4 regions of the Streptomyces spinoverrucosus genome follow, and region 1 is predicted to be linked to each of the others. Evidence: riboswitches for the same ligand, from Rfam matches in the RefSeq annotation. Region 1 holds a riboswitch; each other region holds the start of a gene.

Region 1 (7,740 bases):
TCAAGGTCACCCTGGCCGCCCTGCGCCGCGCCCGCCGGCTCGGCCCCTTGGAGCGGGTCCTCGACCAGGAGTTCCGCGTGTCGTGCGCGACTCTGACCGCCCCGGACCTGGTGGAGGGCATCCGCGCCCAGGTCATCGACAAGGACCGGGACCCGCACTGGTCGCCGGCGACGCTCGTCGAAGTCACCGACGCGGACGTCGAGCGCTTCTTCACGCCCCTCGGCGAGCGCGAACTGGGCCTCGCCGCCGCATCCGACACCACCGAGGAGGTGGCCTGGTGAGCACGACCGTCGCGTTCATCGGACTCGGACACATGGGCGGCCCGATGGCCGCCAACCTGACCAAGGCCGGCCACCGGCTGCTCGGCCACGACCTCGTCCCCGCGGCGATGGAGAACGCCGCCGGAGCCGGAGTGGAACCGGCCGCGTCCGCGACCGAGGCCGTCGCCGACGCCGACGTGGTCATCAGCATGCTGCCCGCCGGCCGCCACGTCCTGGGTCTCTACGACGACATCCTGGCCGCCGCCCGCCCCGGCACGCTCTTCGTCGACTGTTCCACGATCGACGTCGCCGACGCCCGCACCGCCCACGAACGCGCGGTCGCCGCCGGGATGCGCGCCCTGGACGCACCCGTCTCCGGCGGAGTGGTCGGCGCCGAGGCCGCCACCCTGACCTTCATGGCGGGCGGGGGAGAGGCGGAGTTCGCCGAAGCGCGCCCCTTGCTGGAGGCCATGGGCAAGAAGGCCGTGCACTGCGGCGGGCCGGGCGCCGGACAGGCCGCCAAGATCTGCAACAACATGATCCTCGGCGTCTCCATGATCGCCGTCAGCGAGGCGTTCGTCCTCGGCGAGAGCCTCGGCCTGTCCCACCAGGCCCTGTACGACGTGGCCTCCACGGCCTCCGGGCAGTGCTGGGCCCTCAGCGTCAACTGCCCCGTTCCCGGGCCCGTTCCGGCAAGCCCCGCCAACCGCGAGTACCGGCCCGGGTTCGCCGCGTCCCTGATGGCCAAGGACCTGGGCCTCGCCGCCAACGCGGTGCGCGCGGGGGGCGTCGACGCGGAACTCGGCCTGCGTGCCGCCGAGTTGTACACCGCCTATGCCGAGCGCGTCAGTGACACGGAGGACTTCTCCGGCATCGTACGGACGATCAGGGACCGCAGCGGAGAAGAGAACGGGGACGCGGCATGAGCAATGACGCCGAGAACACCTACGCCACGATCCGCGTCGAACGCAAGGGCCGCACCGCCCTGCTCACTCTCGACCGCCCGAAGGCCCTCAACGCGCTCAACCTCCAGGTGATGGAGGAGGTCGTGGCGGCGACCGAGGCCCTCGACCGGGACCCGGACTGCGGCTGCATCGTGATCACCGGATCGGAGAAGGCGTTCGCGGCCGGGGCCGACATCAAGGAGATGCGGCCGCAGGGGTACATGGACATGTACCTGAGCGACTGGTTCACGGCCTGGGACCGGCTGGGGCAGCTGCGCACGCCGACGGTCGCCGCCGTCTCCGGGTACGCGCTGGGCGGCGGCTGCGAACTGGCCATGCTCTGCGACATCCTGCTCGCCGCCGACACCGCCGTCTTCGGGCAGCCGGAGATCAAGCTCGGTGTCATCCCCGGCATCGGCGGCTCCCAGCGGCTCACCCGCGCGGTCGGCAAGGCCAAGGCCATGGAACTGTGCCTGACCGGGCGCACCATGGACGCCGCCGAGGCCGAGCGCGCGGGCCTGGTCTCCCGGATCGTGCCCGCCGACGAACTGATCGGAGAGGCGCTGAACGTCGCGGAGACGGTGGCGGGCATGTCCCTGCCGGTCGCGATGATGGCCAAGGAGGCGGTGGCACGGTCCTTCGAGACGACCCTGGCGGAGGGCGTCCGCTTCGAACGGCGGCTCTTCCACGCGGTGTTCGCGACTGCGGACCAGAAGGAGGGCATGGGCGCGTTCGTCGACAAGCGGCCGCCCGAGTTCCACCACAGGTAAGCGTCGGGTGAGAGGACGTTCGCTGACGTGAGAGGGCTCGCGGAACCATCCGGGGGCCCTTTCGCGTTCTCCGAGCACCGATGGCGTCCGGCGAGGAGCGGAGGAACCGAGTGGCCAAACGACCCCAGCCGCGCCGCATCACCCTCGGCGGCCACGAGGCGGTCGCCCTCACCGTGGAGGAGTACGAGCAGCTGATCGCCAGCCGTCGGCAGATCGGCGGCCAGAGCGCCCGCGTGCGCGTGCTCGCTCAACAGGCCAAGCAGACCGAGCAGTTCCTTGAGGAGTTGGAGGTGCTGGTCGGGGCTCGACTAGCACGTACGTCCGCCGGTCGGGGTCGATGGCGAGCCGTCCCCCGGCCGGGGGACGGGCCCGTTGGGCGCAGTCACGGCGTTCGCAGATCCGGCAGCCCAGGCCGATGGGCGTCGCGGCGCGGGGGTCGTCCAGGGCAATGCCCTCGGCGTAGACGAGCCGGTGCGCGTGGCGCAGTTCGCAGCCGAGCGCGACGGCGAACTCGGCGCGCGGGGCGTGATGGCCGAACCCGCCCCGGGTGATGGTCCTGGCGACCCAGAAGTACCGCTTACCGTCCGGCATTTCGGCGACCTGCGTCAGGATCCGGCCCGGTGCTGAGAACGCGTGAGCGTGCCGAGGTCGCGGTAGGCGCGCTCGACGGCGTTCAGTTCCGCAGGCGTGCGGTCCTGTACGAAGGCGGGCTCGTCCAGCTGGACCCACTCGGCGCCGGCCGCGCGCAGGTCGGCGAGCACCTCGGCGTACACCGGCAGCAGGCGGTCGAGCAGGGTGAGCGGCTCGAAGTCCGCGGGGACGCCCGGTGCGGGCTTGGCGAGGAGCAGGTAGGTGACGGGGCCGACCAGGACCGGGCGGGCGGTCAGGCCCAGCGCCAGGGCCTCCTTCAGCTCGGCGACTTGCTTTGTCGAGTCGGCCGTGAACACCGAGTCCGGGCCCAACTCGGGCACGAGGTAGTGGTAGTTGGTGTCGAACCACTTGGTCATCTCCAGCGGCGCGACGTCCTGGGTGCCGCGGGCCATGGCGAAGTAGCCGTCAAGGGTGTCGGCCGCCATGGCCGCGCGGTGGCGCTCGGGGATCGCGCCGACCATGACGGTGGTGTCGAGGACGTGGTCGTAGTACGAGAAGTCACCAGTTGGCACTTCGTGGATGCCGGCGTCGGCGAGCTGCAGGTGGCAGGTCTTCGGACTCGCGGGCACGCCCTCGTCGTTCACCGAGGAGGACACCTACTGGCCGTCGCTTCCCAGGCCCGGTACGTCGGACCCAGTGCGTATGACGGCGGTCGTTCCCGCTCACCGCTGCGGGGCAGTCCCGGATTCCCACCGGGTTCCCTCTTGCGACACCCCGCCATGGGGTCCCCCCATGCTTTTGGGCTATGGGGGAGGACGGGGTGAACCAGCTGCTCCGGCCACCCTACGGGGTGTCGTCCCTCGGGCAAGGGAGCCGTCCGGGCTCTGGAAGGTGACACAGAGCACGTCGGAGGCGGAACGCCGAGGGGCGGGAAGCGCCGCACTCGCGCTTCCCGCCCTTCCCAGTCGCGCCGCGCGGGACCCTCACCCCTGCGGCGGTGCGGGCCCCTCAGCCCGCGTCGTACCAGGCCCTCAGCCCTGGTCGTAGGTGTGGAAGCCCCGGCCGGTCTTTCGGCCCAGCAGCCCCGCCTCGACCATCCGCTGGAGCAGCGGGGGAGAAGCGTAGAGGGGTTCCTTGAACTCGTCGTAGAGCGACTCGGCGATGGACGCGACGGTGTCCAGGCCGATCAGGTCGGCGAGTTTCAGCGGGCCCATCGGGTGGGCGCAGCCGAGCTCCATGCCGGTGTCGATGTCGGTGGCGGTGGCGAAGCCGGACTCGGCCATCCGGATCGCCGACAGGAGATACGGGATGAGGAGCGCGTTGACGACGAAGCCCGCCCGGTCCTGGGAACGGATCACCGTCTTGCCGAGGGCCCGGGTGGCGAAGTCCTCCACCGCGGCCGTCGTCGCGGCCGACGTGTGGAGCGAGGTCACGACCTCCACCAGGGGCAGTACGGGCACGGGGTTGAAGAAGTGCAGCCCGACCACTCGGTCCGCGCGGCTCGTAGCCATGCCGAGCCGCATGATCGGCAGGGAGGAGGTGTTGGTGGCGAGCACCGCCTCCGGATCCTCGACGATCTTGTCGAGCGCGGCGAAGATCTCGGTCTTGGCGTCGGCGTTCTCGATCACGGCCTCGACGACGAGCTGCCGGTCGGCGAGGTCGTCCAGGCTGCTGGTGAAGCCGAGCCTGGCGAGGGCGTCACCGGCGGCTTCCTGGGTCAGCTTCCCCCGCCGCACCGCACGGTCCAGGGAACCCGCGATCCGGTCGCGGGCGGCGCGGGCGGCGATGGCATCCGCCTCGCAGACCACGGTGTCGAGCCCGGCCCGTGCGCACACCTCCGCGATGCCGGCGCCCATCTGTCCGCCGCCGACCACGCCGACGCGTCCGATCGCCGCGCTCATGCCGCGGCCTCCGTCCGTCGTACCAGGTGCCGCGTGTAGGCGTCCGGCGTGAAGAACAACGGCAACTCGCCCGTCAGCGCGGTCCGTTCGAAGAGGGCGCGGATGTCGTCGACCGGCGCCCACGGGTACTCGGCGCCGAGCGCGGCGGTCTCGTCGTCGAGGATCTCCTCCACGGTCTCCCGGTCGATGACCCGGTGCCGCAGCCACTGCCAGATCTGCACGCGGGCGATCTCGGCGGTGGCCGCGTCCTCCATCAGCCCGTTGATGGCGACCGCACCCTGCCCGCGCAGCCAGGCGGCGAAGTAGCGCAGCGCGACGGAGACGTTGGTGCGGACCCCCTCCAGGGTGGGCGGGCCGCTGATCCTGCGCACGGACAGCAGGCCGGCCGGGGTCACCTCGACGTCGTCGCGGGTCCGGTCCAGCTGATGGGGGCGTTCGCCGAGGACACCGTCGAAGACCTCGCGGCAGACGGGGACGAGTCCCGGATGGGCGACCCAGGAGCCGTCGAAGCCGTCCTCGGCCTCGCGCTCCTTGTCCAGCCGGACCTTGGCGAGCGCGGCCTCGTTGGCGGCGGGGTCCTTGCCCGGCACCTGGGCCGCCATGCCGCCGATGGCGTGGGCGCCGCGCTTGTGGCAGGTGCGGACGAGGAGTTCGGTGTAGGCCCGCATGAACGGGGCGGACATCGTGACCTTCGCCCGGTCGGGCAGGAGGAAGTCGGTGCGGTGGCCGAAGGTCTTGATCAGGCTGAACAGGTAGTCCCAGCGGCCCGCGTTGAGCCCGGAGCTGTGCTCGCGCAGTTCGTAGAGGATCTCCTCCATCTCGAACGCGGCGGTGATCGTCTCGATGAGGACGGTGGCCCGGATCGTGCCGCGCGGGATGCCGAGCAGCTCCTGGGCGAGGACGAAGACGTCGTTCCAGAGGCGGGCCTCGTAGCGGTTCTCCAGTTTGGGGAGGTAGAAGTACGGGCCGTACCCGGCGTCGATCTGCCGCTGGGCGCAGTGGAAGAAGTACAGGCCGAAGTCGACGAGGGCTGCGGGCACGGGCCGGCCGTCGAACTCCAGGTGCTCCTCGTCGAGGTGCCAGCCACGCGGACGCACGACGATCGTGGCGAGCTGCTCGCCGAGCCGGTACTCCTTGCCCTCCGGCGTGGTGAAGTCGATACGGCGCTCGATGGCGTCGAGCAGGGTGAGCTGACCGCCGATGACGTTGTCCCAGAGGGGCGCGGTGGCGTCCTCGAAGTCCGCCATCCACACCTTGGCGCCGGAGTTGAGCGCGTTGACGGCCATGCGCCGGTCGGGCGGGCCGGTGATCTCCACGCGCCGGTCAGTCAGACCGGGCGCGGGCGGCGCCACCCGCCAGGTCGGGTCGTTGCGTACAGAGGCCGTGACCATGGGGAAGTCGAGAGGCGAGCCCGACGCCAGCCGCAGTACCTGCCGGCGGCGTTCCTTCATCAGGTCCCGCCGACGCGGCTCGAACGCCTCGGCCAGCCGGCCGATGAAGTCCAGGGCGGCGGGGGTGAGGATCTCGTCGTGCCGGTGACCGGGGGCGGCGAGGACGCGGACGTGGTGGGTGAGTGCGGTGGTGGACATCGGGCTCTCCTGAGGGATGGGAGCGGAGGGGGACGGAGACGGTTCGTCCCCCTCCGCTCGGCCGAGGGCCGGCCGGACGGCGAGTGTCCGGCCCGGCGGCCTAGTGGAACTGCTCTTCCTCCGTGGACCCGGCCAGCGCGGTCGTGGAAGAGGCAGGGTTGACGGCCGTCGACACCAGGTCGAAGTAACCCGTGCCGACCTCACGCTGGTGCTTGACGGCGGTGAAGCCGTGGGCCTGGGCGGCGAACTCCCGCTCCTGGAGGTCGACGTAGGCGGTCATGCCGTGCTCGGCGTAGCCCCGGGCGAGGTCGAACATGCCGTGGTTGAGGGAGTGGAAGCCGGCGAGGGTGATGAACTGGAACTTGTAGCCCATGGCGCCGAGTTCGCGCTGGAACTTGGCGATCTGGTCGTCGTCCAGCGCGGCCTTCCAGTTGAAGGAGGGCGAGCAGTTGTACGCCAGCATCTGGTCGGGGTACTGGGCGTGGATCGCCTCGGCGAACTCGCGGGCCTGGGCGAGGTCCGGGGTGCCGGTCTCCACCCAGATCAGATCGGCGTACGGGGCGTAGGCCAGACCACGGGCGATGACCGGCGCCATGCCGTTCCGCACCCGGTAGAAGCCCTCCGCCGTGCGCTCACCGGTCACGAACTCGGCGTCACGCTCGTCGACGTCGGACGTCAGCAGATTCGCGGCCAGCGCGTCCGTGCGGGCGATGATCACCGTCGGTGTGTCGGCGATGTCGGCGGCGAGACGGGCCGCGTTGAGGGTGCGGATGTGCTGCGAGGTCGGCACGAGGACCTTGCCGCCGAGGTGGCCGCACTTCTTCTCGGAGGCCAGCTGGTCCTCGTAGTGGATGCCGGCGGCGCCGGCCGCGATCATGCCCTTGGTCAGCTCGAAGGCGTTCAGCGGGCCGCCGAACCCGGCCTCGGCGTCGGCGACGATCGGCGCCAGCCAGTCGGTCGAGCTGTCGCCCTCGCTGGTGGCGATCTGGTCGGCGCGCAGCAGCGCGTTGTTGATCCGACGGACCACCTGGGGAACGGAGTTGGCCGGGTACAGGCTCTGGTCGGGGTAGGTGTGCCCGGCCTGGTTGGCGTCGGCGGCGACCTGCCAGCCGGACAGGTAGATGGCCTGGAGGCCCGCCTTGACCTGCTGCACCGCCTGGCCGCCGGTCAGCGCGCCGAGCGCGTGGATGTAGTCCCGCTCGTGCAGCTGACGCCACAGCCGCTCGGCGCCGCGCCGGGCCAGAGTGTGCTCCTCACGGACGCTGCCGGAGAGCCGTACGACGTCCTCGGCGCTGTAGGTGCGCTCGATGCCCTGCCACCTCGCGTCGGTGGCCCAGCGCTTGGCCAGTTCCTCGGCCGCCTGCGTCCTCGCTTCTGCCATGACTGTCACCGTTTCCTCGGTCTGTACTGGCTGCCAATCCCGCCGTCCGGATGAACAGAGGTGGCACTGCGTGTCGTCTCACTGGGATGCGGCCCGCCGTCACCCCGGAGGGCGAAGGTGAGCAATGCTGTCGGCGTGATGCGCCGCGGATGCCGGGATCTCCGACGTCAGGGCAGTGAATCGTGCCCCGGTTCCGGGCGGTTTCTGCCGGGTCCGGCGGGCCGCACTGAAACTCTGGCACTGGCACTGAGTGCCATCAACCTTGGATCAATGCCAACTTTTGCGAATCTTCTCGCCGTGGTTT
Region 2 (7,740 bases), 5.5 Mb from region 1:
TTCAGCCCCGGGTCGAGCTTGTCGAACCACGCCTGGTAGTCGGCCAGCGGCACGCGCGCGGGCGCGGCGGCCAACTGCTCCTCGGTGAGCCACTCGACATCGTGCCCACCCGCGTCGATGAGCCGGTGGATCAGCTCGTCGCCGCCGGACGGGTACTCGGTGACGCCGTACCCGGCTGCCTTGAGCGCGTCCAGCACCCGTACCGCCGAAGCGGGCGTGTCCAGCCCCACCGCGTTGCCGACGCGCGAGTGCTTGGTCGGGTACGCGGTGAAGACCAGCGCGATCTTCTTGTCCGCGTTCGGCTTGTGCTTCAACTGCGCGTGCCGTACGGCGATCCCGGCCACCCGCGCTGCCCGCTCGGGGTCGGCGACGTACACCGGAACGTCGTCCGGCCCCTGCTCCTTGAAGGAGAACGGCACGGTGATCAGCCGCCCGTCGAACTCCGGGATCGCGACCTGCATCGCCGCGTCCATGGGGGAGAGGGCGGCGTCCGACTCGTCCCAGGCGGTCCTCGACGAGGTCAGGCAGAGCCCCTGCAGCACAGGGACGTTGAGTTCGGCGAGCGCCCCGATGTCCCAGGCCTCCTCGTCGCCGCCCGCCGAGGCCTGCGAGGCGTGGGTGCCGCCGGCGGCCAGGACGGTGGCGACGAGCGCGTCGGCCTTGGCGAGGATCTCGTACAGACCGGCGTCCGCGCCGCGCAGCGAACCGCAGTACACGGGCAGGGCGTTGGCGCCCCGCGCCTCGATCGCGTCGCACAGGGTGTCGACGAAGGCGGTGTTGCCGCTGAGCTCGTGGGCCCGGTAGAAGAGCACGCCGACGGTGGGGCGGCCGTCCGCGAGCGGACGTGAGCCGTGGACGCCGTACTCCGGCATCTTCTGCGGCTCGTCGAAGCCATCACCCGTCAGCAGCACGGTGTCCGACAGGAACCGGGCCAGTTCGGTGAGGTTGGCGGGCCCGCCCTCGACGAGATAGCGCAGGGCCTCCGCCACGACACCGGCGGGCACGGACGACTCCGCCATCAGCTCGGCGTCCGGCACGGCCTCGCCCCCGAGCAACACGGTGGGAATCCCGGCGGACTTGAGCCCGGCCAGCCCGTCCTCCCAGGCCCGCTTGCCGCCCAGCAGCCGTACGACGGCGATGTCCGCGCCCTCGACCAGCGCGGGCAGCTCGCTGTCGACGTCGAGGCGGGTCGGGTTGCCGATCCGGTAGGAGGCGCCGGAGGCCCGGGCCGCCAGCAGATCGGTGTCGGCGGTCGACAACAACAACACAGTGCTCATGCGGGCGCTCCCGGTGGAATGAAAGGCAGTCCTTGCGGCGCGCCGGACTCGATGAGCCGCCACAGCGCGTCCGTGTCCGCGTGCTGTTCGATCAGGTCGCCGAGCCGGTCGAGCTGCTGCTCGCGCAGCGCGGCGAAGGAAGTGTCGGGCGCCGGCACGAAGCGGCGCCCCGCGGCGGCGGCCACCTCGCGCAGGAAGGCCCGCCGGAAGGCGTCCGACTCCAGCGAGCCGTGCCAGTGCGTGCCCCAGGTCTGCCCGACCCGGCACCCGTCCAGGAAGGGCTCCCCGCCGGTGACGTCGGCGACGCCGTGATGGATCTCGTACCCCTCGACCGGCTCGCCGAGGGCCTCGCCGACGGGACGGGCGAGGGTCTTCTCCCGGGCGAACCGCACGCGCAGGGGCAGGATCCCGAGCCCGTCGACCTGCCCGCGCCGGCTCTCGACGTCGTCCTCGATGTGCTCGCCGAGGATCTGGAAGCCGCCGCAGATGCCGAGCACGGGCCGTTGCTCGGCGACCCTGCGGGCGACGGCCGCCGCGAGCCCCCGCTCCCGCAGCCACTCCAGTGCCCGTACGGTCCCGCGCGTCCCCGGTATCACCACGAGATCGGCGTCGGCCAGCTCCTCGGGCCGGTCCACGAACCGCACCACGACACCGGGTTCGGCGGCGAGGGCGTCCACGTCCGTGAAGTTGGACATCAGCGGTACCGCACACACGGCGACGCGCAGCACGTCCGCGCCGACGGGCGGCGCGACGACGGACTCCCGCACGGCCCCGCGCATCGAGACGCGCAGTCCGTCCTCCTCGTCGATCCCCAGCCCGTGCCGGTACGGCAGCACACCGTACGTCCGCCGCCCGGTGAGCGTCCGGAGCATGTCCAGCCCCGGCTCCAGCAGGGAGACATCCCCGCGGAACTTGTTGACGAGGAACCCGGCGACGAACTCCTGGTCCTGCGGCGACAGCAGGGCGACGGTCCCGAAGAACGAGGCGAAGACCCCGCCACGGTCGATGTCGCCGACGACGAGCACGGGGAGCCGGGCGTTGCGCGCGATCCCCATGTTCACGATGTCCGTCCGCCGCAGATTGATCTCGGCCGGGCTGCCGGCCCCCTCACAGATCACCGCGTCATACGTGCCCCGCAACTCGGCGAGACAGTCGAGCACGGTACCGAGAAGCCGCTGCTGCCGTCCCCCGTGGTACCCGCGCGCGCTCATCTCCCCGACGGGCCTGCCCAGCAGCACCACCTGGCTGCTCCGCTCCCCGCCCGGCTTGAGCAGCACCGGGTTCATCAGCGCGGTCGGCTCCACACGGCACGCCTGCGCCTGCATGGCCTGCGCCCGCCCGATCTCGGCACCCTCGCGGGTGACGAACGAATTGAGCGACATGTTCTGCGCCTTGAAGGGCGCGACCTTGACGCCCTGCCGCACCAGCCAGCGGCAGATCCCGGCGGTGACGACACTCTTTCCGGCGTCGGAGGTGGTACCGGCGACCAGAAGTCCCCCGCTCATGACGCACGCCCCTTCCTCAGCATCCGCGCGCCCGCGCACACGCCGAGCGCGAGCCAGCCGACGCGCCGGGAGAGCCGTACGGCCCGATCGATGTCGGCGACTTCGACCAGACGTCCCCGGCCGTTGAGCAGGGGCCGGTGCTCGACCCGCCCCCGTACGAGAGGGTGCCGCCGAGCCGCACCCCCAGCGCGCCCGCGAACGACGCCTCCACGGGCCCGGCGTTGGGGCTGGGATGCCGACCGGCGTCGTCGTGCCAGGCCCGCACGGCCGCGCGCGGATCCGGTCCGGCGAGAGCGGCGAGTACGGCGGTCAGCCGAGCCCCCGGCCACCCGGCGACGTCGTCGAGCCGAGCGGAGGCCCACCCGTACCGCCGGTACTTGGGCGACTTGTGCCCGACCATGGCGTCCAGGGTGTTCACGGCTCGGAACCCGACGAGGCCGGGCACTCCACCGACGGCCCCCCACACCAGCGCCCCCACCACCGCGTCGGAGGTGTTCTCGGCGACCGACTCGACCACGGCGCGGGCGATCCCGTCGGCGTCGAGGGCCTGCGGATCCCGCCCGCACAGATGCGGCAGCCGCGCCCGCGCCCCCTCGACGTCCCCGGCCTCCAGGGCATGCCCGATGGCCCGGGCTTCGCGGGCGAGTGAAGTCCCCCCGACGACGGCCCAGGTGGCGAGCCCGGTGACGGCGACGGAGGCGGCGGGGGAGGACCGTACGACCCTGCGGGCGAGGGCACCGAGCGCGACGGCGCCACCGGCGCACACGGCGGTGTGCGCCGCACCCCAAGCGCGGTGGTCGCGCCACAACACCCGTTCCACGGCGGCGGCGGCCCGCCCGAACGCGGCGACCGGATGCCCGCGGCGCGGATCGCCGAGGAGGAGGTCGCCGAGGAGGCCGGCGGCGGCGCCGTACGCGAAGACGCGATCGGCACGCATGGGGCTCAGCCGGCCGTGCGGTCGGGCAGAGACCTGGTGCGGGACCTCACTGGGCAGCCGAGCATCGCGTTATGTCCTCACTCAGGGTGTCCGCGCCCTGGTTCGACGAGACCGGCGGCGAGAGTTCCTGGCTCCCGGGGAGTTACCTCCCCGGTCACAGTGGCGGGACCGCGCCGGATTCACACCGACTTCCTCTCCTGCCGCCGTACATGGCTCCGGAAGTCCACCACGGGGCCGGAACGGCCGTCAACTTGCCGTTGACCTGCGACGCTGCGGTGTGCGGAGTTCCACATCGCTGAAATATCGTCAGCCGTCGGAATCGGCGCCTTCTAGCCTCTTTCCAGGCCGGGAAGCTGGGCACACTCCAGGAGAACGGCAGTGCGAAGGCTGAGAGCGCCGGCGAGCGGCATTGGGTGATTCGTGGCGGGGAGACGAACCTGGTGTGGCCGAGCCTCCGTTGCCCTGGGGCGGACCCCGGGCGGTGGCGGGACACGGCGCTGGGGGACGTCGCGGTGAGGACGCCGTGTCGGTGCGCTGACTCTTGGGTGAAGGAGGTCGGTGTGATCGGCGGTGAGTCGTGGCGGCGGGTGTGGATCAGGAGCAGCCATTCCGGCAATACGGGCGGTGAGTGTCTGGAACTGGCCCTGGGGGAGACCGAGGTGCTCGTGCGTGACTCGAAGGGGCGCCACGACGCTGTGCTCACCTTCCGCCACGCCGCGTGGTGTGGTTTTCTGTCGGGGCTGGCGGACCCGGGAGCGGATGGTTCTTGACGATCCGTGCGGGGGCGGGAGGTAAGCGCATGGGAGACCGGGCCAAGGGTTCTTCCTCGGAGCGGACGAGGAAGCCGCACACAAGGGGGAGTTCGATCACGTCGGCCGCGCCGCTGGCGCTGTACGCCACGGTGATGGGTGGGCTCGCCGTCGGAGTCGGCGCCCTGGCCGCGCTGCTGGTGCCGGCCGGTGAGGCGCGTGCCGTGGTCTGGCTGGCGCTGACCGTGCTCATCGCCGGGGCCGCCGGTCTGTGGTGGGGGCTCACCCCGGTCAGCGACCGGCTCCGGGTTCTGCACCGGGCCCTGGCGTCGGCTCAGCCCCGGAGGTCCCCGCACCACTGACGGGGCCGCTCTGCGTGCTGCCGGAGCGATGGCGCAGCGCCCTGCCCAGTCCGGCGCCGAGCACGGTGACCAGCGCTGCTCCGGTCGCGCCGATCACCGCCGTGGTGAGCGGGGTCGCGATCCCGAAGGGGAGTGCGGGGGCGACTCTGGCGGCCACGGCGATGCTGAACAGCAGCAGACTGGCGCACGCCGTTCCCAGGAGCAGCCGGACCGACAGCAGGCGTATCTCCCCGTCCACCCGGGCGTTCTCCACCCGGATCAGAGCGTCCACCCACTCCGGCCGCTGCATGGCGTAGGCCTTCAGGGTGCAGTCGTCGAGTGGCACGGGTCCTTCCTGCTGAGCGGACTCGGGAGGGACCCCGGGATCCTCACCCGGCGGAACGGTCCGGGCCGCGCGCAACCGGCGCCACCACTCTCGCAACCCGAAGACCGCCATCGGTCCACCCCCGAACTCGCCCGGGCCGTCCCGTCCCGGGGTCAGTTGTTGTCCAGACTCTCCTTGACCGCGTCGATCAGCTCGATCATTCGGTCACCGTGACAAGCGATGCTGCTGATTTCCTCGAAACACTCCTCACGATGAACGTGGCCACGCTGAAGTGTGCCCCTGCGGAGAAGGGCAGCACCTGCAGGTTCACCCGGGGCCGCTGCATCAGCGTCTTGAGGTGGTCCAACTGCTGACGGAACACCGAAGGGCCGCCCCTCGTCGCCGTCGAGGTAGCGCTCCTGACGTGTCGTACGGAGCTCCACGAGTCGGCGCAGGTTCGGCCCCGCGTCACCGGTGGCGATCAGCGCGCCCGAGGTGAACACGGCTTACTCGCGGGCTTTGCGCAGCTCGATGCGGAGCCTGCGCCGATTCAGGCTCGGATCGATGTCTCTGGCCATGGTGCTCCCTGCCACATGTCGTCGTTGACTCGTCAGGCGGCCACTGTCGGACAGCAACTTCCCGGCAAGGTCGCTGCGCTGCTCCGAATGCGGATAAAACCCCCGCAAGCATTACAAAGCGCCTACGGGGGTTGATTCTGAAGTTGTCAGGGCTGAGCAGAGGTGAACAGAGACGGCCGTGAGGCTTCCGGTCTCAGGCCATGATCAGGAAAATTCCGTACGCCACCGCAGCCGCGCACAGCGCAAAGCACACGTACGCACCCGTGGTGGACAGCGCCGCTGAGCCGCCGCGGGTCGACGCCCTCTCCCGCCGGGAGAGGCCGACGATGCCGAGGGTGAACAGGCCCACCAGGGCCACCGTGACTACGAGGCTGACGCCGAAGACGGAGCCCAGGGCCGCCCAGTCGATCTTCATGTTGCTGCTGCTTCCTTCAGTGACCGGGTGCTCAGACCGAGGTCTGAGAGGGCGTCGGCTCCGAGGCCGTCTTCTGTGCGGGGATCGTGACGGCGAGGCCGTCCACCGGCGTACCGGCCGGAGGCGGCGTCACCGCGGCCATCGCCGTCGTCACCACTCCGGCCGGTTCCTCGGTCGTGTCGTTGACGTTCGTGTGGTCCACGACCTCGCGGCGGGAGATCTTCCAGATCGCGGCGCTGGAGCCGACCAGGAAGACGGCGACGAGCGCGGTGCCCCAGGCGCCGAAGCCGGTCACCCACTCGGCGATCGCGCCGACCAGCGCGGCGGCCGGGAGCGTCAGACCCCAGGCGACGAACATCCGGGTCGCCGTCGACCAGCGGACCACCCCGCCCTTGCGGCCCAGGCCCGCGCCCATCACCGCGCCGGAGACCGAGTGCGTGGTGGACAGGGAGAAGCCGAGGTGGGTGGAGGCCAGGATGACGGTCGCGGCGCTGGTCTGCGCGGCGAAGCCCTGCTGCGGCTGCAGGTCGGTCAGGCCCTTGCCCATGGTGCGGATGATGCGCCAGCCGCCGAGGTAGGTGCCGAGCGCGATGGCAACGCCCGCGGAGAGGATGACCCACATGGGCGGGTCGGAGTCGGGGGCGAGGGTGCCGCCGGCGACCAGGGCGAGGGTGATGATGCCCATGGTCTTCTGCGCGTCGTTCGTGCCGTGGGCCAGGGAGACCAGACCCGCCGAGGCGATCTGGCCGGCGCGGTAGCCCTTCGCGGCCGCCTTGCCGTCGGCCTTCCTGCCGAGGGTGTACGTCAGCCGGGTCGCGATCATCGCCGCGATGCCCGCGACCAGCGGGGCGGCGATCGCCGGGATCAGCACCTTGGTGACGAGCACGTCACCGTGGACCGCGCCGACACCGGCCGAGGCGACGGTGGCGCCGATCAGGCCGCCCATCAGGGCGTGCGAGGAGGAGGACGGCAGGCCGACCAGCCAGGTCAGCAGGTTCCACAGGATCGCGCCGACCAGTGCGGCGAAGATGACCTCGGGACGGATGCCGCTCTCGTCGACCAGACCTTTGGAGATCGTGTTCGCGACCTCCACGGACAGGAAGGCGCCGACCAGATTGAGGACGGCGGACATGGCCACCGCGACCTTGGGTCGTAGGGCACCTGTCGAGATGGTGGTGGCCATCGCGTTCGCGGTGTCGTGGAAACCGTTCGTGAAATCGAACGCGAGTGCGGTTACCACCACAATCGCGAGGATCAGCGAGATGCCTTCCATTTACCCAGGCAATCGTTCGAGGTCATTGGCTGGACGAACGTAGGTAACCCAGATGAACGAAAGGTGAACTGAGGGGGGCTTCCGGGTGTCTGTAGGTGGGGGTCGCCATGCCCCAGGGAATCGACGGCCCCCGTGCCGTGCCGCGGAGCCCCGTGCCGTACGGCTAGAAGCCTCTCGCGAACCGCTTCAGCTGGGTCATCGACCCGTTGAAGAGATTCTGGTCACCCGGCAGGCTGCCGCTGTTGTCGTACTGCCAGAAGGTCCACAGCGACCACCCCGCGGGCAGTGTGCCCGCCGTCGCCGAGTCGTACCGCGCGATCCACAGGGCGTGGTCGCCGCC
Region 3 (7,740 bases), on a different contig from region 1:
CGTCTTCGGCTGCCCGGTCGTCAACCTGTACGGCTCGGCCGACGGCGTCAACTGCCATACGGGACTGGCCCCCGAGAACGCGGGCGGTGACGGCCCGGGGATCCTCGCGGGCCACCCGGACCCACGCGTCGCCGACATCCGTATCGCCGCGCCCGGTACGCGCGAACTTCAGGAGCTGCCTCCTGGCACGGTCGGCGAGATCGTGGCGCGCGGGCCGATGACCCCGCTGTGCTACGTCGCCGCCCCCGACCTCGACACCCGCTACCGCACCGCCGACGGCTGGGTGCGCACCGGCGACCTCGGCCTGCTCCAGGAGGACGGCACCCTGCGGGTCGTGGGCCGGCTCAAGGACGTGGTGATCCGCGGCGGGGCCAACATCAGCCCGGCGGAGGTGGAGATCGAGCTCGCGACCCATCCGCTGGTGCGGGACGTGGTGTGCGTCGGGGTCCCCGATCCGCTGATGGGCGAGCGGCTCGCGGCCTGTGTGGTGCCGCGCGAGGGCCGGGCGCCCACGCTCGACGAGCTGTGCGCCCACCTCGACAAGCGTGGTCTGGAGCGGCGCAAGCACCCCGAACGGCTGCTTGTCGTCGCCGAGTTGCCGCTCACCCCGGCGGGCAAGCCCGACCGGGCCGGGCTGCGGGAACGATTCGGCACACAGACGACCCCCGAGCAGCCGCTGGCCCCGGCCGGCTGAGCCGCCAACGCCCTGAGGGCCGCCCGGATGGGGCGGCCCTCGTCGCGCGCGACCGTCTCTACGACGCGGCCATCGCCGTCTCCATCATCTGCGCCGCGTCCCGGTAGACCGCGAGCAGATCCAGGTCCTCGCCCGGGTAGTTGACGATGTCCACCTGCTCGGCGCCCGAGTCGGGCAGGACCGTGCCGGTCGTCATGTGCGCGTTGTTGAGTACGAGTTGGGGTTTCTTCTTCGACAGGTCGGACAGCTGCTTCGCCGTCACGGCCTCCGGCCCGTAGGTACCGGCGAGGTCCGCGCCCGCCATCTTCGCCGCCCACGTCGAGAAGACCTGGGCGACGACGGTGGGCCGCTTTCCGTCCGGCCACCGGTCCTTCAGGTCCTTTTGCAGGGTGCCGTACTCGGAGTCGAAGGACGAGGTCCACTTGGTGGCGGCGTCCTGGGTGCCGAACATCTCGGCCAGTCGGGTCACCTCGGCCTTCGCCTTGTCCGCGTCGTTGTCGAGGTTCACCTCGACCAGCTCGGCGTCGGACCCGGCCGCCTCCTTGATCTTCGCGGCGTACGGCTCGAAGGGCGCGTAGAGCACGTAGTCGGCGTCGGCCACCGCCGCGAGGTCGGAGGGCTTGGGGTCGTAGTCGGGGGCGTGCTGCACCGACTGCGGGACGATCACCTTGACGTCCTGTGCGCCCGCGGCCTTGGCGAGGGCGCCTTCCCAGGTGGTGGTGGCCACGACGACCGGCCTGTCCGAGGAGTTCTTGGCTCCGGACGACGAGGAGGACGCCGATTCGCCGCCGCAGCCGGTGGTGGTCAGGGCGAGCCCCGCGGTGAGGGTCAGTGCGAGGACGGGAGTGATACGGACGCGGGTGCGCGCCATGAGCTGATTCTCCGTTCGGGGATGAGATGGACGGCGAGGACGACCACGCCGGCGGTGAGGACGAGGACGGGCCCGGGCGGCCAGTCGAAGCGGAGCGCGACGAGGAACCCGGTGAGGTTCACGGCGATTCCGATGCCGACCGCCCAGGCGGTGATGGATTTCAGGGACGTGCCCAGGCGGCGGGCGGCGAGCGCGGGCAACAGGGTGAGGGCGTCGACGAGCAGCGCGCCGGTGAGCTTGATGGCTCCGGCGACGGCCACCGCGACCAGCACGAGCAGCACCAGGGTGAGCCGCTCGACCCGTACGCCGGAGGACAGGGCCAGTTCACGGTCGTACAGCAGCAGGGCGAGATCGCGGCGCCGCCACCAGAACAGGGCCGGGACGACGACGGCCAGGGCGCCGATCACCCACAGGTCGGCGGTGCCCACCGACAGGATCGACCCCCACAGCAGCGCGAACGCGCCCGCCGCGTTGACCCCGGAGACCGCGAGCACGAGCAGTGCGGCCGCGATCGCCAGGCTCATCAACAGGCCCATCGCCCCGGACAGCCCGTCCGGGGTGCGGGCCAGCGGCGCGACACCGGCCCCGGCGAGAGCGCAGGCGAGCAGCGCGCACAGCATCGGGTCGAGGCCGGTCAGCAGACCGACCGCGATACCGAGCAGCGCCACGTGCATCATCGCGAACCGCACCGGCATGATGTCGAGCCCGACGATCACGACACCGATCACGGGCAGGCCCACGGCCGCCAGCAGCAGGGCGACCCCCGCGCGCTGGACCGGGACGAGCTGCAGCAACTGGCCGACGTCGGCCGCGGCCAGGGCGTTCACCGCACCTCCCGCAGACAGCCCGCGGCCATCTCCAGCACCCGGTCGCAACGGTCGGCCAGCGCCCTGTCGTGCGTGACGACCACGACGGTCACCGGCAGGGACAGCAGCACGTCGGCGGCCTCCTCCTGCCCGGCGAAGTCGAGCGCCGCGGTGGGCTCGTCGGCCAGCAGCACCCCGGCGCCGGCGGCCACACAGCCGACCGCCCGTGCCAGGTACATCCGCTGCAACTGGCCCCCGGACAGCGTGTGCAACGGCCGGTCCACCAGGTGTCCCACGCCGAGCTTCGCCGCCGCCTCCACCGCCTCGGCCCGCGCGCCACCACTCGCCAGCAACTCCCCGGCCAGCAGCGGAAACCGGCCGACCGCCGGTTTCTGCGGAATCCACGCGCACACCCGGCGCCGCCACGCCCACTCGGCCGCGCTGCGGGTGTCCCGGCCTCCGACCAGGATCCGGCCGCCGCACTGGCGGTGCAGGCCGAGCACCGCCCGCAGCAGCGTGGTCTTGCCCGAGCCGTTGGTACCGGTCAACGCCACCCGCCGGCCGGCCGCGACGTCGAGGTCGACGTCCCGCACGGCCTCCACACGGCCGTGCCGGCAGGCGACATCGCGCATCACGACGTCCAGTCCGTCCATGCCACCTCCTCACTCCTCCACAGCAGTCGGAAGGAAGGGGCGGCTGGTTCCCGGCGCGTCCTCGCGTGTCCCACCTCACCATCCGAATGCCGGACGCGCCCTCCCCTCCCCCGCGCCGCCGCGTAGGCTGACCCACGCAGCTGGTTCGCCCCGTCAGCCAGGCGGGAGCGTCGTAAGAGGGAACCCGGTGGGAATCCGGGACTGCCCCGCAGCGGTGAGCGGGAACGACCGCCGTCTTACGCACTGGGCCCCGAGGAAATGGGCCTGGGAAGCGACGGCCAGTAGGTGCCTCGTACGACACGAGGCGTGCCCGCGAGTCCGAAGACCTGCCAACTGCCCGCGCGCGACCCCTCGTGCGTGGACATCCCGGTGACCTCGAGGGCGGGTCGGCGTACATACCAGGCGGACGACCGCGCAGCACCTGCTGCCGCGCGACGTGGTTTCCGTCCGGTTCGTCACCCCTTCGCGCTCTCGTCCCCGTCTCCGGGATCTCAGGGATTCATCTCGCGAAGGAGATCTCCGTGACCAGCAAGTCCGCAGCCGCGGCAGCACGGGCCACCGTGTACGGCTACCCCCGCCAGGGACAGAACCGGGAACTGAAGAAGGCGATCGAGGGCTACTGGAAGGGCCGCGTCACCGCCGACGCCCTCCGCACCACCGCCGCCGAGCTCCGCGCCGGCAACTGGCGCCGACTCGCCGAGGCCGGTGTCCACGAGGTGCCGACCGGTGACTTCTCGTACTACGACCACGTGCTCGACACCACCGTCATGGTCGGCGCGATCCCCGAACGGCACCGGGAAGCCGTCGCCGCCGACGCGCTCGACGGCTATTTCGCCATGGCCCGTGGCACCCAGGACGTGGCGCCGCTGGAGATGACCAAGTGGTTCGACACCAACTACCACTACCTCGTGCCGGAGTTGGGCCCGGACACCGTCTTCGCCGCCGACTCCACCAAGCAGGTCGCGGAGCTGAAGGAGGCCCTCGCCCTGGGCCTGACGGCCCGGCCGGTCCTCGTCGGCCCCGTCACCTACCTGCTGCTCGCCAAGCCCGCACCGGGCGTGCCCGCGGACTTCGAACCGCTCACGCTGCTGGACCGGCTGCTGCCCGTGTACGCCGAGGTGCTCGCCGACCTGCGTGCGGCCGGCGCCGAGTGGGTGCAGCTCGACGAGCCCGCCCTCGTCCAGGACCGTACGCCCGCCGAACTGAACGCCGCCGCCCGCGCCTACCGCGACCTCGGCGCGCTGCCCGACCGGCCCAAGCTGCTGGTCGCCTCGTACTTCGACCGGCTCGGTGACGCCCTGCCCGTGCTGGCCAAGTCGCCCGTCGAGGGCCTCGCGCTGGACTTCACCGAGTCGGCCGCCGCCAATCTGGACGCCCTCGCCGCCGTCGGTGGGCTGCCCGGCAAGCGCCTGGTCGCCGGTGTCGTCAACGGCCGCAACATCTGGGTCAACGACCTGTCGGCGTCGCTCACCACCCTCGGCACCCTGCTGGGCCTGGCCGACCGGGTGGACGTGGCCGCCTCCTGCTCCCTCCTCCACGTGCCCCTCGACACCGGCCTGGAACGGGACATCGAGCCGCAGATCCTGCGCTGGCTCGCCTTCGCCCGGCAGAAGACCGCCGAGATCGTCACCCTCGCGCGCGGCCTGGCCCAGGGCACCGACACCATCGCCGCCGAACTGGCCGCGAACCGCGCCGACCTGGCCTCCCGCGCGAGCTCGCCCATCACCCACGACCCGGCCGTCCGGGCCCGCGCCGCCGCCGTCACGGAGGCCGACGCCCGCCGTTCCCAGCCGTACGCCGAGCGGACCGCCGCCCAGCGCTCCCACCTCGGCCTGCCCCTGCTGCCGACCACGACCATCGGCTCGTTCCCGCAGACCGGCGAACTGCGCGCCGCCCGCGCCGACCTGAGGGCGGGGCGGATCGACGACGCCGGCTACGAGGAGCGCATCAGGGCCGAGATCCAGGACGTGATCTCCTTCCAGGAGAAGACCGGCCTCGACGTCCTCGTGCACGGCGAGCCCGAGCGCAACGACATGGTCCAGTACTTCGCCGAGCAGCTCACCGGCTACCTCGCCACCCAGCACGGCTGGGTCCAGTCGTACGGCACCCGGTACGTCCGTCCGCCGATCCTGGCCGGCGACATCTCCCGACCCGAGCCGATGACCGTGCGGTGGACGACGTACGCCCAGTCCCTCACCTCCCGCCCGGTCAAGGGCATGCTCACCGGGCCGGTCACCATGCTCGCCTGGTCCTTCGTGCGCGACGACCAGCCCCTCGGCGACACCGCCCGCCAGGTCGCCCTCGCCCTGCGCGACGAGGTGAACGACCTTGAGGCGGCGGGCACTTCGGTGATCCAGGTCGACGAGCCCGCCCTGCGCGAAACCCTGCCGCTGCGCGCCGCCGACCGCCCCGCGTATCTGGCGTGGGCGACGGAGGCGTTCCGGGTCACCACCGGTGGCGTGCGCCCGGACACCCAGATCCACACCCACATGTGCTACGCCGAGTTCGGCGACATCGTCCGGGCCATCGACGACCTCGACGCCGACGTCATCAGCCTGGAGGCCGCCCGCTCCCACATGCAGGTGGCCCGGGAGCTGGCCGCGCACGGCTACCCGCGCGAGGCCGGGCCCGGCGTGTACGACATCCACTCCCCGCGCGTCCCGAGCGCCGAGGAGGCGGCCGAACTGCTGCGCACGGGGTTGCGGGCGATCCCCGCGGAGCGGCTGTGGGTCAACCCCGACTGCGGGCTGAAGACCCGCGGTTGGCCCGAGACCCGGGCGTCCCTGGAGAACCTGGTCGCCGCGGCCCGCACGGTCCGCGGGGAGTTGTCCGTGTCCTGACCCGGACGAATCCGAAGGAGGGGCCGGGGCGCCGCGAGTGTCCCGGTCCCTCTCCGGGGGCCGACCGAGCCGGTTCAGGTCGCGGTCGCCTCGGCCGCCGCCCGTCCCGCCGCGCGGCCGGAGAACAGGCAGCCGCCGAGGAAGGTGCCCTCCAGTGAGCGGTATCCGTGGACGCCGCCTCCGCCGAAGCCCGCGACCTCGCCGGCCGCGTACAGACCGGGGACCGGGGTGCCGGACGCGTTCAGGACGCGGCCGGACAGGTCGGTCTGGAGGCCGCCGAGGGTCTTGCGGGTGAGGATGTTCAGCCGTACGGCGATCAGCGGTCCGGCGGCGGAGTCCAGGACGCGGTGCGCGGAGGCGGTGCGGCTGAGGGTGTCGCCCGGGTAGGCGAGCGCGTTGCGGATGCCCATGACCTGGACGTCCTTGGTGTACGGGTTGGCGATCTCGCGGTCGCGGGCCTCGATCTGCCGGGTGAGATCGGCAAGGTCGATCAGGTTCTTTCCCGTCAGCCTGTTCATGCCCGCCACCAGTTCCGGCAGCGTCTCGGCGACGACGAAGTCCTCGCCCCTCTCCTTGAACCGCTCGATCGGCTCCGGGGTCTGCCAGATCCGCGACAACAGCTTCCAGACGTTCTTCTCGGTCAGGTCGGGGTTCTGTTCGGAACCGGAGAGGGCGAACTCCTTCGCGATGATCTTCTGCGTGGTGACGAACCAGGAGTAGTCGTATCCGGTGTCGGTGATCGACTTCAGGGTGTGGAGTGTGTCGTATCCCGGGATGTCGGGGCTGGAGAAGCGCTTGCCGGTGGCGTCGAACCACATGGAGGACGGGCCGGGCAGGATGCGGATGCCGTGGCCGGGCCAGATCGGGTCGTAGTTCCTGAGGCCCTCGGTGTAGTGCCACATGCGGTCGGGATTGACGATCCGTCCGCCCGCCTGCTCAGTGATGGCGAGCATCCGGCCGTCCACGTGCGCGGGTACTCCGGTGACCATGGACTTCGGCGGGGTGCCGAGGCGGGCGGGCCAGTTCCGGCGGACGAGGTCGTGGTTGGCGCCGATGCCTCCGGAGGTGACGATCACGACGGGTGCGCGGAGTTCGAAGTCGCCGATCACGGTGCGGGAACTCGGCTTGCCGCGGGCGGCGTCGCTCGGCTCCAGGACCGCGCCCCGCACACCGGTGACGGTGCCGCCCGTGACCACCAACTCGTCCACTCGGTGACGGAATTCGAAGGTCACCAGCCCGTCCTCGACGGCCGCCCGCACCTTCTTCTCGAACGGCTCCACCACGGCCGGGCCCGTGCCCCAGGTGACGTGGAAGCGCGGCACCGAGTTGCCGTGCCCGTCCGCCAGGCCGCCGCCCCGCTCGGCCCAGCCGACGATCGGGAACCACTGCACGCCGAGCCCCGCCAGCCAGGACCGCTTCTCCCCGGCGGCGAAGTCCACGTACGCCTCCGCCCACTTGTACGCCCAGTAGTCCTGGCCCGACGGGTCGTCGGTCCCGCGGTCGAATCCGGCCGTACCCAGCCAGTCCTGCCAGGCGAGTTCGCGGGAGTCCTTGATGCCCATGAGCCGCTGCTCGTGGGAGTCGACGAAGAACAGGCCGCCGAAGGACCAGAACGCCTGGCCGCCCAGACTGGCCTCGGGTTCCTGGTCGAGCAGCAGTACCTTGCGTCCCGCGGCGGCCAGTTCGGCCGTGGCGACGAGTCCGGCGAGACCGTGTCCGACGACGATGGCGTCCGCGTCCGACGACGCGGCCGAGGCGGCGTACGCCGGGAGGGGAGCCTGGGCGAGGGCGGCACCGGCGAGCACGCCTCCTGCCACGGTGAGGGCATGGCGGCGGGTGATCGCGGCAGGGACGGACGAGTGCTCCATGGGCTGCC
Region 4 (7,740 bases), 1.3 Mb from region 1:
CTCGCAGATCACGCCCAGCTCAAAGGGGTTCACCCCGTCGACGAGGACGGCGGCCACGTTCTGAAGCATGCGACCAGTGTGCCTCAGCGGTGGCAGTAAATCGAGGGTCTACGACAGTCCTGCCACTGTCGGTAAGGAGTATCCGGCGCGACAGTGGTGTCCATGAACGGAAACCAGATCGAAGCACTCATCGGAATGCTGGCCGTCGTCGCCCTCTTCGCGATCATGGTCCTCCCCGCTCTCTTCGGCATGGCGCACGACCGGCGCGTCGACCGGGAGATCAGGGAGGCCCAGGACCACCTCAGGGAGAAGGAGGATCAGAAGTCCTCGTCCAGGTCGACCGTGCCCTCCACGGCCACCTGGTACGCCGAGGGACGCCGCTCGAAGAAGTTGGTCAGCTCCTGAACCCCCTGGAGCTCCATGAAGGAGAAGGGGTTCTCGGAGCCGTACACCGGGGCGAAGCCGAGCCGCGTCAGGCGCTGGTCGGCGACGCACTCCAGGTACTGCCGCATCGACTCGGTGTTCATGCCCGGGAGGCCGTCACCGCACAGGTCGCGCGCGAACTGCAGCTCGGCCTCGACGGCCTCCTTGAGCATGTCGGTGACCTGCTGCTGGAGCTGGTCGTCGAAGAGGTCCGGCTCCTCCTTGCGGACGGTGTCGACCACGTCGAACGCGAAGCTCATGTGCATGGTCTCGTCGCGGAACACCCAGTTGGTGCCGGTCGCGAGGCCGTGCAGCAGGCCCCGGCTGCGGAACCAGTAGACGTACGCGAAGGCGCCGTAGAAGAACAGGCCCTCGATGCACGCGGCGAAGCAGATGAGGTTGAGCAGGAAGCGACGGCGGTCGGCCTTGGTCTCCAGGCGCTCCAGCTTCTCGACCTCGTTGATCCACTTGAAGCAGAACTCGGCCTTCTCGCGGATGGACGGGATGTTCTCGACCGCCGCGAAGGCCGCCGCCCGGTCGTCCGGGTCGGGGAGATACGTGTCCAGCAGGGTCAGGTAGAACTGGACGTGGACGGCCTCCTCGAAGAGCTGACGGCTCAAGTAGAGCCGCGCCTCGGGGGAGTTGATGTGCTTGTACAGCGTCAGCACCAGGTTGTTCGCGACGATCGAGTCGCCGGTCGCGAAGAAGGCCACCAGGCGGCCGATGAGGTGCTGCTCGGCGGGGCTGAGCTTGGCGAGGTCGGCGACGTCCGAGTGGAGGTCGACCTCCTCGACGGTCCAGGTGTTCTTGATGGCGTCCCGGTAGCGCTCGTAGAAGTCCGGGTAGCGCATGGGGCGGAGAGTCAGCTCGAAGCCGGGGTCGAGCAGGTTCTGGTTGCTGGGCATTACTGGCAGGCCTCGCAGGACTCGGGGTTTTCCAGGGAGCAGGCGACCGCGTCTTCGGGTGCCGACTGCTGTACGGGGATGGTGGCTCGGGCCGCGCGGGCGATCCGGGTCGCCGGGCGCGAGCGCAGGTAGTACGTCGTCTTCAGGCCGGACTTCCAGGCGTACGCGTACATCGAGGAGAGCTTGCCGATGGTCGGCGTCTCCAGGAAGAGGTTCAGCGACTGGGCCTGGTCGAGGAACGGGGTGCGTGCGGCCGCCATGTCGATCAGCCCGCGCTGCGGGATCTCCCACGCCGTGCGGTAGAGCGCACGTACGTCCTCGGGGATCCAGGCGAAGTCCTGCACCGAGCCGTTCGCCTCGCGCAGCGCCTCACGGGTGCGGGCGTCCCAGACGCCGAGGGCCTTCAGCTCCTGCACCAGGTAGGAGTTGACCTGGAGGAACTCGCCGGACAGGGTCTCGCGCTTGAACAGGTTCGACACCTGCGGCTCGATGCACTCGTAGACACCGGCGATCGAGGCGATGGTCGCGGTGGGCGCGATGGCCAGCAGCAGGGAGTTGCGCATGCCGACGGAGGCGATCCGCTCGCGCAGGGCGGCCCAGCGCTCCGGCCACGCCGGCTCGACGTCGAAGTGGTCGGGGTGCAGCACGCCCCGGGCGGTACGGGTCTTGTCCCACGCGGGCAGCGGCCCGTTGCGCTCGGCGAGGTCGGCGGACGCCTCGTACGCGGCGAGCATGATGCGCTCGGCGATCCGGGTGGACAGGGCCTTCGCCTGGGGCGAGTCGAAGGGCAGCCGCAGCTTGAAGAAGACGTCCTGCAGGCCCATCGCGCCGAGGCCGACGGGACGCCACCGGGCGTTGGAGCGGCCCGCCTGCTCGGTCGGGTAGAAGTTGATGTCGACCACGCGGTCGAGGAAGGTGACGGCGGTGCGGACGGTGGCGTCCAGCCGCTCCCAGTCGATGTCTTGAGTCGCCGTGTCGACAAAGGCGCCCAGGTTCACCGACCCCAGGTTGCAGACGGCCGTCTCCCCGTCGCTGGTGACCTCCAGGATCTCCGTGCAGAGGTTCGAGGAGTGCACGACGTGGCCCGGCTCGGCGGTCTGGTTGGCGGTCCGGTTGGCGGCGTCCTTGAAGGTCATCCAGCCGTTGCCGGTCTGCGCGAGGGTGCGCATCATCCGGCCGTACAGCTCGCGGGCGGGCAGCGTCTTCTTCGCCAGGCCCCGCGCCTCGGCCTCGCGGTAGGCGGCGTCGAACTCCTCGCCCCACAGGTCGACCAGCTCGGGCACGTCCGACGGCGAGAACAGCGACCACTGCGCGTCCGCGTTCACCCGGCGCATGAACTCGTCCGGGATCCAGTGCGCGAGGTTGAGGTTGTGCGTACGGCGGGCGTCCTCGCCGGTGTTGTCGCGCAGCTCCAGGAACTCCTCGATGTCGGAGTGCCAGGTCTCCAGGTAGACCGCGGCCGCGCCCTTGCGCCGGCCGCCCTGGTTCACGGCGGCGACGGAGGCGTCGAGGGTCTTCAGGAACGGGACGATGCCGTTGGAGTGGCCGTTGGTGCCGCGGATCAGGGAGCCGCGGGAACGGATCCGGGAGTACGAAAGCCCGATGCCGCCGGCGTGCTTGGAGAGCCGGGCCACCTGGTGGTAGCGCTCGTAGAGGGAGTCCAGCTCGTCCTTGGGGGAGTCCAGGAGGTAGCAGGACGACATCTGGGGGTGCCGGGTGCCGGAGTTGAACAGGGTGGGGGAGGAGGGGAGGTAGTCGAGGCGGCTCATGAGCCCGTAGAGCGCGGCGACTTCGTCCACCGACCGGGGGGTGTCGTCCTCGGCGAGGCCGGCGGCGACGCGCAGCATGAAGTGCTGGGGCGTCTCGATGACCCTGCGGGTGATCGGGTGCCGGAGCAGGTAGCGGCTGTGCAGGGTGCGCAGGCCGAAGTAGCCGAAGCGGTCGTCGGCGTTCGGGTCGATCAGGGCGTTCAGGCGGTCGGCGTGCCGGTGTACGAAGTCGGCCGTGCGGTCGGCGATGAGACCCTCCCGGTGCCCCACGGCGACGGACTCGGTGAAGGACGTGACGCCCTGGGAGGCGGCCTCGGCGGCGATGGAGATGGTCAGCAGCCGGGCGGCCAGCCGGGAGTAGGCGGGGTCCTCGGAGATGAGGCCGGCGGCGGCCTCCGTGGCCAGCTCGCGCAGCTCCGCCTCGTCCGCCCGGGCGGAGCGGCCGCGCAGCGCGGCGGCGGCGACCCGGCCGGGGTCGGCGTCGGGGAGGTCGGCGGTCAGCTCGGTCAGGGTCCGCAGCAACGCGGTTCCGGGACCGTCGGTTTCCACTTCCACCGGAGTCGCTTTGGCCGGTTCGGCTGGCGCGATGGTCATGTGGGGCTCTCCCTCGCTCGGCACAGGGGCCTTGCGGAGGGCAGGGGGCAGCACACGAGCGCACGCGGCGTCGCGTCCACCGGCCCATTCCACGAGGCCCGGACGTCGGGCACCCGGACCGGACGGGCCGGGTGCGCTGTCGGCAGGTCCTCGGACTGACTCCTGTGCACGGCGTCTGTGGGAACAGACATGCACAAGTACACCGTTGCGGGACAGTTCCGGATTCGCACCGGATTCCCCTGCGGCGACAGCGAGCATGAGCATACATCTAGTGCCGGGTGCGGAAGGCACCCCCATATGTTGTGTCGCCGATGACTTCAGAGCGTCAACTGGTAGGTGAGAAGCGTGATGTCGTCGAGGTGGGGGATGGGGTTCCAGTCGCGGTCGGGTGTGCGGGTGAAGCCGAGGCGTTCGTAGATGCGGTGGGCTGTGTGCATGGTGCGCTGGGTGGAGAGGACGATGCCGGTGCAGCCGTCGGCGGTGCGTGCGCGGTCGATGCAGGCGCGTACGAGGGCCTCGCCGACGCCTCGGCCGCGGGCCTCCGGCGCTACGGCCAACATGCGGATCTCGGCCTCTCCGAGGCCCGCTATGTCGGCCATGGGGCCGCCGGAGGGGACGAAGGTCACGCCGCCCAGGACGCGTTCGTGCTCGACGGCTACCAGTACCTCTGCGGCGGCCGCCCGCTTCGCTACGTTGTTGAGTTCCCCGAGGTATTCGTCGCTCTCCCCGAAGTCCAGTAGGCCGTCCTGGAGATAGGCCTGGGCCGTGATGTCGCCGAGGGCGTCGTATTCGGTGGGGATGGCGGGGCGGATGACGATGTCCATGGGGGGAGTGTGTACGACAGCGGGCCGCCGTATGGCTCGATGCCGGCGGCCCGCTGCGGGTTGTGGTGGGTTCTCGCGCCCACGCGGCGGAGCCGCATATCGATACAGCCCCGCGCCCCTGAGGGCGTTGTTCTCGCGCTTCTTAGTGGCTTGCCCCAGCCGTTGCCGGGGGAAGCTCCACCTGGACTCCCGGGTCTCCGGCGTCCGCGGTGTAGTCCTCGGGCTTCGTCTCATCGATGCCCTCGGGGGCCTTCGCCGCCCTCAGGACGAAGGTGAGGACCACCGTCACCACCAGGTTGAGGACGAACGCGGTGAGGCCGATGTAGCCGATCTCGCCGATGCCGGGGATCTCCGCCGACGAGCCGCCGAAGTGCTTCTGGGTCGGGGAGGCGACGCCGTACGCCGCGACCGTGCCGTAGATCATGCCGACCGCCCAGCCGGCCAGCAGGGCCCAGCGGTGGAACCAGCGGGTGAACAGGCCGCCGACCAGGGCGGGCATGGTCTGCAGGATCCAGATGCCGCCCAGCAGCTGGAAGTTGATCGCGACCGTCTTGTCCATGCCGAGGACGAAGACGAGGGCGCCGACCTTCACCAGCAGGGACACCATCTTGGAGACCTTGGTCTCCTGTGCGGGCGTGGCGTCCGGCTTCAGGAAGTCCTTGTAGATGTTGCGGGTGAAGAGGTTCGCGGCCGCGATCGACATGATGGCCGCCGGGACCAGCGCGCCGATGCCGATCGCCGCGAACGCGACGCCCGTGAACCAGTCCGGGAACATGTTCTCGAACAGCTGCGGGATCGCCAGCTGGCCGTTCTCCACCTTGATACCGGCCGCGATCGCCATGAAGCCGAGCAGGCCCAGCATGCCCAGCATCAGCGAGTACAGCGGCAGGATCGTGGAGTTGCGGCGGATCACGTCCCGGCTGCGGCTGGAGAGGACCGCCGTCACGCTGTGCGGGTACATGAACAGCGCGAGCGCCGAGCCCAGCGCCAGCGTGGCGTAGGTCCACTGCGAGGCCGCGTTCGGTATGAGTCCGCCCGCACCGGCTGCCTCGTACTTGTCGCTCGCCGCGCTGAAGATGTCGTCGAAGCCGCCCAGCTTGATCGGGATGTAGATGATCGCGACGGCGATGACGATGTAGATCAGCGCGTCCTTCACGAACGCGATCAGGGCCGGTGCCCGCAGACCCGACGAGTAGGTGTACGCGGCCAGCACGCCGAAGGCGATCAGCAGCGGCAGGTCCTTGATGAACCAGTTGGTGTCCTCGCCACCGCCGATGCCCATCACGTCCAGCACGGCCTGGATGCCGACCAGCTGGAGCGCGATGTACGGCATCGTCGCGAGGATGCCGGTGACGGCCACCGCGAGGGAGAGGCCCTTCGAGCCGAAGCGGCCCCGGACGAAGTCCGAGGTGGTGACGTATCCGTGCTTGTGCGAGACGGACCACAGGCGGGGCAGGAAGACGAACATCATCGGGTAGATGAGGATCGTGTACGGCACCGCGAAGAAGCCGGCCGCGCCCGCGGCGTAGATCGCCGCCGGTACGGCGACGAAGGTGTACGCCGTGTAGAGGTCGCCGCCGAGCAGGAACCAGGTGATCCAGGTGCCGAACGACCGGCCGCCCAGGCCCCATTCGTCGAGGCTGTGCTCGTTCTCGGCCTTGCGCCAGCGCGCGGCCAGGAAGCCCATCACCGTGACGGCGACGAAGAAGAGGATGAATACGGCGAGTGCGACGCCGTTCACGCCGTCCTTCATGCTCCGGCACCCCCCTGAGCCTTGCGGGCGCGCTGGTCACGCTGCCACAGCTGGTACGCGATCATGGTGAGCGCCGTGGAGATCACGACCCAGGCCATCTGGTACCAGTAGAAGAACGGAATGCCGATGAAAGTGGGCTCCGTCTTCGCGTACGAGCTCACCCAGAGCATGGACACGAACGGTGCTATCAGGCAGAGGGCGATGATGACGCGCACAGGCGTCACCACCGGCCCTCTGTTCACATCTGGGGCATCTGACATCGGACGGCTCCGTCCCCTCGCTGATCACCTGGTGTAACGCGCAGGCAATCTAGGTCACGGTGTACCGCCACCGGAAGCCCTTGTTCACATACCGGTACCTCAGCAGCAGCGGAAGCCCTGCCGGGGGTCCCTTTCCTGCCGGTCTGTCCGCATCCGCTCGAACTCCCGCCGGGACGGTACCTCCGCCTCCGGGTGGTCCTTGCGGAGATGCGCGACATAGCGGCCGTAAGCCGACTCGTCGGTCAGCTCACGGACGTACCAGCGCACCCCGCTAGTCACCCGGCGCAGCAGTGCTGACGGTCGCACGGCGCTCCTCCTTCTCCTCCCGCGTGGCGAACAGGCCGGCCGGTGCCACCAGCTTCGACTCGACGTACGGCGCCTCGCTGCTCGTGGTGAGCGCGGGCCGGCGCAGGTGCCGGACGCAGATCCGGGCCGCGTCCACGATCACGACGACGATCAGCAGGGCGAGGACGGCGGTCAGGACGCCGTCCACCGTGGAGTTGGTGACGACGGTGTGCATGTCCTCCATGGACTTGGCCGGCGCCAGGACCTCGCCCCGGTCGATGGCGTCCTGGAACACCTGGCGCTGCTTGAAGAAGCCGACCTTGGGGTCGCTGGAGAAGACCTTCTGCCAGCTCGCGGTCAGGGTCACGACCGCGTCCCAGACGAGCGGGACTCCGGTGATCCAGGCCCACTTGAGACGGCCGGACTTGATCAGGAGCGTGGTGCACACCGCCAGTGCCACGGCGGCCAGCAGCTGGTTGGAGATGCCGAAGACCGGGAACAGCTGGTTGATGCCGCCGAGGGGCTCGTGGACGCCGACCCAGAGGAAGTAGCCCCACATACCGCAGACGATCGCGCTGGTGATGATCAGGCCGGGCTTCCAGCTGACGTTCTTGAAGGGCTTGTAGACGTTGCCGAGGGTGTCCTGGAGCATGAACCGGCCCACGCGCGTGCCGGCGTCCAGCGCGGTCAGGATGAACAGCGCCTCGAACATGATCGCGAAGTGGTACCAGAACGCCTTGAGGCCGTCGCCCGTGACAGTGGAGAAGATCTCCGAGACGCCTACCGCGAGCGTGGGCGCGCCGCCGGTGCGGGACAGCAACGTCGACTCCTCGACGCTCGCGGCCGCGGCGGCGAGGTCCGCCGGGGAGATCTGGTAGCCCCAGCCGCTCACCACCTGCGAGGCGTTCTCCACGGTCGTGCCGATGA

The links. A riboswitch is a leader RNA that binds a small molecule or an ion and turns the genes downstream of it on or off. The one in region 1 is predicted to bind cobalamin.
Positions count from the first base shown of each region.
Region 2: linked by a shared signal. The riboswitch ahead of I2W78_RS31905 (cobalamin biosynthesis protein) and the one ahead of I2W78_RS06920 (5-methyltetrahydropteroyltriglutamate--homocysteine S-methyltransferase) in region 1 are both predicted to bind cobalamin.
Region 3: linked by a shared signal. The riboswitch ahead of metE (5-methyltetrahydropteroyltriglutamate--homocysteine S-methyltransferase) and the one ahead of I2W78_RS06920 (5-methyltetrahydropteroyltriglutamate--homocysteine S-methyltransferase) in region 1 are both predicted to bind cobalamin.
Region 4: linked by a shared signal. The riboswitch ahead of I2W78_RS12310 (ribonucleoside-diphosphate reductase subunit alpha) and the one ahead of I2W78_RS06920 (5-methyltetrahydropteroyltriglutamate--homocysteine S-methyltransferase) in region 1 are both predicted to bind cobalamin.

Region 1 covers NZ_JADPZX010000001.1:1,505,127-1,512,866, reverse strand. The annotation lists gene I2W78_RS06940 (enoyl-CoA hydratase/isomerase family protein) at 1-281, shown strand, start outside; gene mmsB (3-hydroxyisobutyrate dehydrogenase) at 251-1,186, shown strand; gene I2W78_RS06930 (enoyl-CoA hydratase) at 1,183-1,974, shown strand; gene I2W78_RS40300 (short-chain fatty acyl-CoA regulator family protein) at 2,143-2,703, opposite strand; partial or broken gene I2W78_RS06920 (5-methyltetrahydropteroyltriglutamate--homocysteine S-methyltransferase) at 2,607-3,164, opposite strand; cobalamin riboswitch at 3,153-3,373, opposite strand; gene I2W78_RS06915 (3-hydroxybutyryl-CoA dehydrogenase) at 3,597-4,466, opposite strand; gene aceB (malate synthase A) at 4,463-6,055, opposite strand; gene aceA (isocitrate lyase) at 6,156-7,436, opposite strand.
Region 2 covers NZ_JADPZX010000001.1:7,019,630-7,027,369, forward strand. The annotation lists gene cobN (cobaltochelatase subunit CobN) at 1-1,277, opposite strand, end outside; gene I2W78_RS31900 (cobyric acid synthase) at 1,274-2,782, opposite strand; partial or broken gene I2W78_RS31905 (cobalamin biosynthesis protein) at 2,779-3,719, opposite strand; cobalamin riboswitch at 3,822-3,962, opposite strand; gene I2W78_RS41225 (DUF397 domain-containing protein) at 4,280-4,489, shown strand; gene I2W78_RS31915 (hypothetical protein) at 4,519-4,830, shown strand; gene I2W78_RS31920 (hypothetical protein) at 4,760-5,155, opposite strand; gene I2W78_RS40845 (Scr1 family TA system antitoxin-like transcriptional regulator) at 5,352-5,516, opposite strand; gene I2W78_RS31930 (hypothetical protein) at 5,906-6,127, opposite strand; gene I2W78_RS31935 (inorganic phosphate transporter) at 6,159-7,400, opposite strand; gene I2W78_RS31940 (lysozyme) at 7,564-7,740, opposite strand, start outside.
Region 3 covers NZ_JADPZX010000002.1:5,345-13,084, forward strand. The annotation lists gene I2W78_RS35485 (class I adenylate-forming enzyme family protein) at 1-694, shown strand, start outside; gene I2W78_RS35490 (metal ABC transporter solute-binding protein, Zn/Mn family) at 753-1,565, opposite strand; gene I2W78_RS35495 (metal ABC transporter permease) at 1,523-2,392, opposite strand; gene I2W78_RS35500 (metal ABC transporter ATP-binding protein) at 2,389-3,024, opposite strand; cobalamin riboswitch at 3,149-3,372, shown strand; gene metE (5-methyltetrahydropteroyltriglutamate--homocysteine S-methyltransferase) at 3,546-5,864, shown strand; gene I2W78_RS35510 (FAD-binding dehydrogenase) at 5,939-7,732, opposite strand.
Region 4 covers NZ_JADPZX010000001.1:2,760,114-2,767,853, reverse strand. The annotation lists gene I2W78_RS12325 (GlxA family transcriptional regulator) at 1-69, opposite strand, end outside; gene I2W78_RS12320 (hypothetical protein) at 163-405, shown strand; gene I2W78_RS12315 (ribonucleotide-diphosphate reductase subunit beta) at 318-1,328, opposite strand; gene I2W78_RS12310 (ribonucleoside-diphosphate reductase subunit alpha) at 1,328-3,691, opposite strand; cobalamin riboswitch at 3,816-3,955, opposite strand; gene I2W78_RS12305 (GNAT family N-acetyltransferase) at 4,009-4,515, opposite strand; gene mctP (monocarboxylate uptake permease MctP) at 4,658-6,268, opposite strand; gene I2W78_RS12295 (DUF3311 domain-containing protein) at 6,265-6,528, opposite strand; gene I2W78_RS12290 (YbdD/YjiX family protein) at 6,628-6,834, opposite strand; gene I2W78_RS12285 (carbon starvation CstA family protein) at 6,800-7,740, opposite strand, start outside.